Regions from separate parts of the Pseudomonas arsenicoxydans genome, predicted to be linked through region 1. Evidence: riboswitches for the same ligand, from Rfam matches in the RefSeq annotation. Region 1 holds a riboswitch; each other region holds the start of a gene.

Region 1 (2,198 bases):
TATCAGTTCGACGGTATTCAGCGGCAATGCGCTGCATGCCTTTGCTAAGAGGTGCATCGTCCAGCGCCGCCGACAACAGACCAGCCGCCACGACTGGGAACTGGGCGATCTGAGCAAAGGTAAAGCGCGCGAGCTTTGGGACGAAATTGATGTTCTACGCAACATCGAGAGTTCAAACGAGTGCTGGCATCACAGCCATCTGCTGACGGAGCTGTTCGGTGATGAGTGCCATTACGCGCTCGATGGAAAGACGGTCGAGGAGAACCACGAATTCACTTACCTAAGGCGCATTGTCGAAACAGTGCAACAAGCGTTGAACTAGGAACAGCAGCAGGTGGCTGCACGACGGCTGTGAATGCCCATGACCTGATATCAGTGGAAATTCCAGGCAGTTAGTCATCCGCCGTGAAATCGCCGTACCCGCGTGGCAACTCCATCCATGTATCAAGAGCTGCCGGCTGCCGCGCGACCGCAGCATCCCATTCAGGGCCTATGGCTACGCTTTTGCTCATCATGTCGCGAATGACTGCTGTTGCCACTTCGTACTCATGATGTATTTCTAGCGCTTTGGCTAAAAATTCTTCTTTCTGATTCATGGAATAGCTCCAGAGATTATGAATCCCCTCCCCGCTGCACGAGAAGATGCTCTTAATCCGTTAGGGTCCACAACTTCCCCGCCGGTCGTCCGTCGAGCGACGGAATCGGGTCTGTTTCAGGTGAAGGTGAAGGTGAAGGTGAAGGTGCATAAAGAAAAGCTGCCCAAGCTTCGTACGCCAGCTTTTGGCGACTAGCAGCTTCCTCCCATGCATAGCCTGAGACTTGCCGCGCCGACACCAGCATCATGATGTGGTTGGTAGCTGCGTCGAGCTCGAGTAATAACTGGTGGGAGCGGAAGCGAAAATCGTCTGTACTGTTCATCTAACGGCACACCTGTCATAGGCTTGGTACCGAATAGAGCCAATACACCTATGTAGGCATTTTGCCATCAACGTTGGTTGCCGCGCTATTTCACACGACAATCGGTTCGCTCTAGGGATGGTCATCTGTTTCTGGCGGACTTCGGCCACCACCGATTTTGAAAGTGGCGAGTTGATCCACAACACTCAGTTCACCCACTCATTTCTGTTTTTATTAGCCACCGCGTATTGGCGTTAATGTGTTTTTGACCCAGGAGGCTGATTTTGACTGACCCACATGCAGCGTCTGAAACCACTCGCATTATCATCATTTGCTGAGTATTCGGGAGGGGCAGTGAATTCCGGCAGCCTGGATCAGAAACGCATCAGCGCCAACAGATAGGTCATAGCATCTGCCCCTAATCATAGTCATGGACAGATAGGCAAAGCCTACGCGGCCACAAGGGATATATGCGTAGGCATCACTAGCCGGAAGGCAGTCAACGGAGGAATGCCATCTCCTGCCATAACTCTAGCACTGCATTCTTTTCTTGCATGCAGGAAGTCGGATTGATCACTAGCCGTTTTTGTAGACAAAAGAGGAATATGACCGGTGAGCGAGCCCATGAAATACAGTTGCGTTCCTCGATAAATGTGATGTGGATTTATTGGGCCCTAAGTGCTCACAACTTGCTGCCTGCGCGCCGCATGAAATAGCCCGGCGTGCCGCGTCGGCATGTGCACCAACCTGCTTATTTTCGTAGGCAGAATTCGGCACCATTTCGGTGCTGTTTGGCCCGTCCCTCGAGCTCCGCACAGACATAGAAAGTAGCCGACCAAATTACCGCCGCTCAGTATCGGATGCTCAACCTCAAAGCCCCGTACATTTTGCGTAAAATTTCTACGGTCTATCGATTACCAAGGTTCGCCTGCTACGTAGCAGACCTTTGGTCGCCTACAGGCACTAAAAAAAAGGTCCGTTTTTCTTTGGTTAAAATTTAACCAGCGAATAAAACCCGGCACTTGGCCGGGTTTTACCTGCGCTCCTTAACAACGCAGTTCCCAACTGAGAGGGATGGAGAACTGACAAAAAGGCGCGCAGGCGGCTGATATTGCCAAAAGGCATTTCTCAAAGCAATCCACCCAACGCGAGATAGCAGGTCGCAATCGACGATAGTTTCGCTATATACTTCCGAATCCGCATACCCTTTGAGCTACAGGTACATCAGCATGACTGTACTCCAAACGAGCTACTGGCAGCCTACGCCGCCTTAGCGCTACGCCCCCTCGCAACACCTCGCA
Region 2 (2,198 bases), 330 kb from region 1:
TTAACCATGTGAATACTACCGAGCGCCCACACCGCGACTGCGATCAGAAGGCCGCCAGCGAAGGGTCGTAATGGCGAATAGGAGATAAGTCGTTTAACGAAAGCTCCGAGCTTATGGGTGGCCGTCGCAAATAGCAGGCCCGTAAGGCCAAAGACAATCCCAGCTGCCACCAAAGCCATGACGCTCCACAGCTGCACCGGAACCACTTCGCCAATGACGTAATGCGTATGAACCACTCCCCAGGCTTGCCCAACCTGGTCAGCAACGATTGCCGCAACCACGCAAGGGAAAAGCGCGTCGTAACGCATACGTCCGATGGCCAGCACTTCAAGTCCGAACAAAGCTCCAGCGAGGGGGGTGCCAAAGGCGGACGCAAAACCAGCGCTGATGCCGGCCATGAGAATCACTCGACGATCTTCGCGACGTAGCCGGAAGACATGCGTCAGTTGATCGGCAAGAGCGCCGCCCATTTGCACCGCCGCACCCTCACGTCCCACAGATGCACCGAAGAGGTGGGAAACCACGGTTCCGATCAGCACCATCGGCACCATGCGCAAAGGCACGATCTTCTTAGGATCGTGGATCTCATTGATGATCAGGTTGTTTCCGGCATCAACGGGTTTGCCTATCAAGTGATACGCAAGTCCCACGGCAAAGCCAGCCACTGGCAGGAGCCAGATCACCCAGGGATGGGTTTCTCGCCACTGGGTGGCGTGATCCAAAGAAAGGAGGAATAACGCAGAGGCAGAGCCTGCCAAAAGAGCTACAAGACCTGCAAGCGCAAGCCATTTCGCTATATAGGGCAGTAAGTCGAGTTGTTCCGGTCGTCGAAATTTAGACATTTGGCCAGCCACGAAAAGTAAGTGGGCCTGACCAAAAAAGGATTTTGAGCGCGATCGCCTACAGACCTGGTTTGATCAGGTTTCTGTAGGCATCATCAGCTGCTACGGGCACAGCGGTTGGTTAATGGAGGAATGCCATCTCCAGTCGGTCGATCTTAGCTAGCCGTGGCCAAAATGTAAAATCGTGTTACAGGATCAGCGCCCATTGCAAGGATGCCTGAAGCTTTAGCTTATGAAAGGAGACCGAACTAGGTGGTTTTTTTGCCGACGACGCCCATCTCAATTGGTGTCTTTATGTAAAACACCGAGATTTCCTCAAGCTCCAATCGCTTGAACAACCTTTCGGACTCGTCCTCGGTGATAGCCATGCGAATCTCGGTAGGCTGATCCGCCAGCTCAAAAAAGTGCGAGGAGTGCAGCCGACCAGTGTGCCCAAAACCCTCAATGCCCGTAGACAGGGTCGCACCACGCAACCCCATGTCCTTCGCCAAATCAACAATCCAGTCGCCAAGCATCTTTCCCTGATAACGACGGTTCTGTTGGGTAAAGAAAATCACTAGAAAACCTTTCATTTTCATCTCCTCAGCGCGTGCCGATCATTTGATAGGACAGAAGCCCGGCAGCCGTCATCACTAGCGAACCCACAACGTGTAATGAAACTGAGCCGAGCGCCCAGAGCAGTCTGCCTTCCTGAATCAGGGCAACTGTTTCTGCCGAAAATGTAGAAAAGGTGGTAAGTCCGCCACAGAAACCCGTGATGATCAGTAGACGCCACTCAGGACTCAGAGTGGGGGATGCGGCCAAAAACGCGATAGCTAAGCCGATGATGTAGCCCCCAATCATGTTCGCAACCACAGTGCCAGGGGGGATTGTTGGGAACAGGGCGTTTAGCTTCATGCCCAAGAGCCAGCGCAACCAGGCACCAAGTGACGCGCCAACAGCGATAACTACAAGTGATTTCAGCATGGTGGGCTCACCCCGTCAGACCTAGACCAAACAGGTAGCAGGTAAGCACAACAAGGAAGTGGCGACTGGGGTAGTAGGATCATAATCCTGTCCTAGATTGGGGACAGGAAGCGGATACACCTACGCACCCTGTCGAGGGTTCACGTAGGCATCATCAGCACAAAGGCGGTTAAAGGAGGAATGCCATCTCCTTTTTTCATCCTATAGCACTGACTGTAAGACTTTCAAGGTACAACGAGTTCGTATGGACTGGCTTATTGAGTTTTGACACCGCAATCGAGCGCTATGATGGCGCCCAGATTCGAGGTGTATCTCAACCGAGCCCTAGTCTACGCGGCGCAAATCGCGAGGGAATACCATGACATGACGATTCGCGACCTTTTTTCCGCC
Region 3 (2,198 bases), 1.7 Mb from region 1:
AATCTCAAAGCCGGATGCCCTTTCGTCTCCGCTACTTCGTTGTAGCCGTGCTCCATGCGCTGCGTTTCGACCTGCGCATGCGTGAGACCTACATCAGGGTTAACATGCAGCGCTGCAAGCGTTTGAAGAACCGTTGCAGCGGCGATGTCAGTTGCGTTTACTGGAGGAGGCCGAGCGTCGGAGTCATTTTTGAGGGGGCTCATCCTGAATATCCTTCTCTATCGTTTACGCAAGTCACACTGGTTTTGGTGGGTGGATCGTAAGGCCTCATTCGTCTGCGACATTCGCCCAAAATACGCCCGTTACCAAGGTTTTTAGATTTTCTTAAAACGCTCCATAGCAAAACCAGAATCCGGTGTTGCACAGCCCCGTCCCTCTGCATTGTCTTTCCAAACCTGAGCGGGTTGCTCACCTGACCGCCTCGCACTAGATTGGAGAACGGCTTGGAGGGATTTCAAAAACGGTAAAAAACTCATAGGTGATCGAGTTACCAATCGAGATTCCACATAGCTCAAATTCGCATCTCCCAGATTATAGGAAGGGTTCAGGCTAACTGGCCTTCTTGCCGACAGTGCCCAACTCGATAGGAGCTTTTATATAAAACACAGAGATGTCCTCAACCTCCAACCTCTTGAACAACCTTTCAGATTCATCCTCGGTAATAGCCATACGAATCTCTGTAGGCTGATCTGCCAACTCAAAAAAGTGGGAGGAATGCAGCCGCCCTGTGTGTCCAAAGCCCTCAATGGCCGTAGACAAGGTCGCACCGCGCAGCCCCATTTCTTTAGCCAAATCAACGATCCACTCGCCAAGCATCTTTCCCTGATAACGACGGTTCTGTTGAGTAAAGAAAATCACCAGAAAGCCTTTCATTACCATCTCCTTAACGCGTGCCAATCATTTGATAGGACAAAAGCCCGGCAGCGGTCATCGCTAACGAGCCTACAACGTGCAATGAAATTGAGCCGAACGCCCACAGAAGTCTACCCTCCTGAATCAGGGCAACTGTTTCGGCTGAAAACGTGGAGAAGGTGGTGAGCCCCCCACAGAAACCCGTGATGATCAGCAGGCGCCATTCAGGGCTTAAGGTGGGGGACGCGGCCAAGAAAGCGATAGCTAACCCAATGATGTAGCCTCCGACCAAGTTCGCGACCACAGTGCCTGGCGGAATCGTAGGGAACAGTCCGTTCAGTGTCATGCCCAAGAGCCAGCGCAACCAGGCACCAAGGGATGCGCCGATAGCTATGACGAGAAGTGACTTCAGCATGGTCGCATGTCTCCCCAGGACTGATAGAACCGAGGAGGTGCTGATAAGCGCAAATTACGAGTGGTAGCTGATATGAGATTTTGAGTCACGATCCTGTCCTGAATTGGAGAACAGGGAGACGCACCTACGCACCCTGTCCAGGGTTCACGTAGGCATCATCAGCACAAAGGCGGTTATAAGGAGGAATGCCATCTCCTGCTTTCATCCTAAAGCAGCGGCGGCCGGAGATTCAAGCCATAACAAGCTTGAATTGAAGCATTCAGTCAATGTCGATCAGCATTCTCAACATATGAGCTAGATCAGTTGGATTCAAACTTGGGTCGCTATACTGGCTACCGCCCAACATCGACTCAAGGGTTTCCCCATGACTCCTTCGCCCAGCGACCAACGAGATGTAGTGATTATCGGTGGGGGTCAGTCAGCCTTGGCGGTAGCGTATTTCCTGCGCCGAACTCAACTTTCGTTCGTTATCCTCGACGCAGAGGAGGAGCCCGGTGGTGCCTGGCGGCGTGGCTGGAACTCGCTGCGTTTATTCTCCCCGTCCACCTGGAGTTCGATCCCTGGCTGGATGATGCCTCCTGCGCAGGAGGGGTATCCAACGCGAAATCATGTAATCGACTACCTCAACCAATATGAGGAGCGCTATCAGTTTCCTGTTGAGCGTCCGGTTCGGGTCACCGCTGTGGAGCGTACTGAAATTGGCTTACGAGTACGTTCTGACGACAGGTATTGGGATGCCAGGGTTGTCATCAGCGCCACCGGCACCTGGAGCAGTCCGTATATACCTCATTACCCTGATGCCGAGTTATTCGCCGGTCGGCAATTGCACTCCGCGAACTATGTTGATGCACAAGCCTTTGTTGGCAAGAAGGTTTTGGTGGTGGGTGGTGGCAATTCAGGAGCGCAGATTTTGGCAGAAGTATCCAAGGTC

The links. A riboswitch is a leader RNA that binds a small molecule or an ion and turns the genes downstream of it on or off. The one in region 1 is predicted to bind fluoride.
Region 2: another riboswitch for fluoride. It lies ahead of BLQ41_RS14870 (chloride channel protein); the one in region 1 lies ahead of BLQ41_RS16470 (hypothetical protein).
Region 3: another riboswitch for fluoride. It lies ahead of crcB (fluoride efflux transporter CrcB); the one in region 1 lies ahead of BLQ41_RS16470 (hypothetical protein).

The regions. Positions count from the first base shown of each region.
Region 1 is NZ_LT629705.1:3,512,460-3,514,657, reverse strand. It holds gene BLQ41_RS30925 (C2 domain-containing protein) at 1-322, shown strand, start outside; gene BLQ41_RS16475 (hypothetical protein) at 393-596, opposite strand; gene BLQ41_RS16470 (hypothetical protein) at 649-918, opposite strand; fluoride riboswitch at 1,366-1,427, opposite strand.
Region 2 is NZ_LT629705.1:3,182,062-3,184,259, reverse strand. It holds gene BLQ41_RS14870 (chloride channel protein) at 1-842, opposite strand, end outside; fluoride riboswitch at 922-994, opposite strand; gene BLQ41_RS14865 (DUF190 domain-containing protein) at 1,091-1,414, opposite strand; gene crcB (fluoride efflux transporter CrcB) at 1,425-1,808, opposite strand; fluoride riboswitch at 1,947-2,008, opposite strand.
Region 3 is NZ_LT629705.1:5,209,718-5,211,915, forward strand. It holds gene BLQ41_RS24255 (plasma-membrane proton-efflux P-type ATPase) at 1-203, opposite strand, end outside; gene BLQ41_RS24260 (DUF190 domain-containing protein) at 550-873, opposite strand; gene crcB (fluoride efflux transporter CrcB) at 884-1,267, opposite strand; fluoride riboswitch at 1,410-1,472, opposite strand; partial or broken gene BLQ41_RS24270 (ArsO family NAD(P)H-dependent flavin-containing monooxygenase) at 1,632-2,198, shown strand, end outside.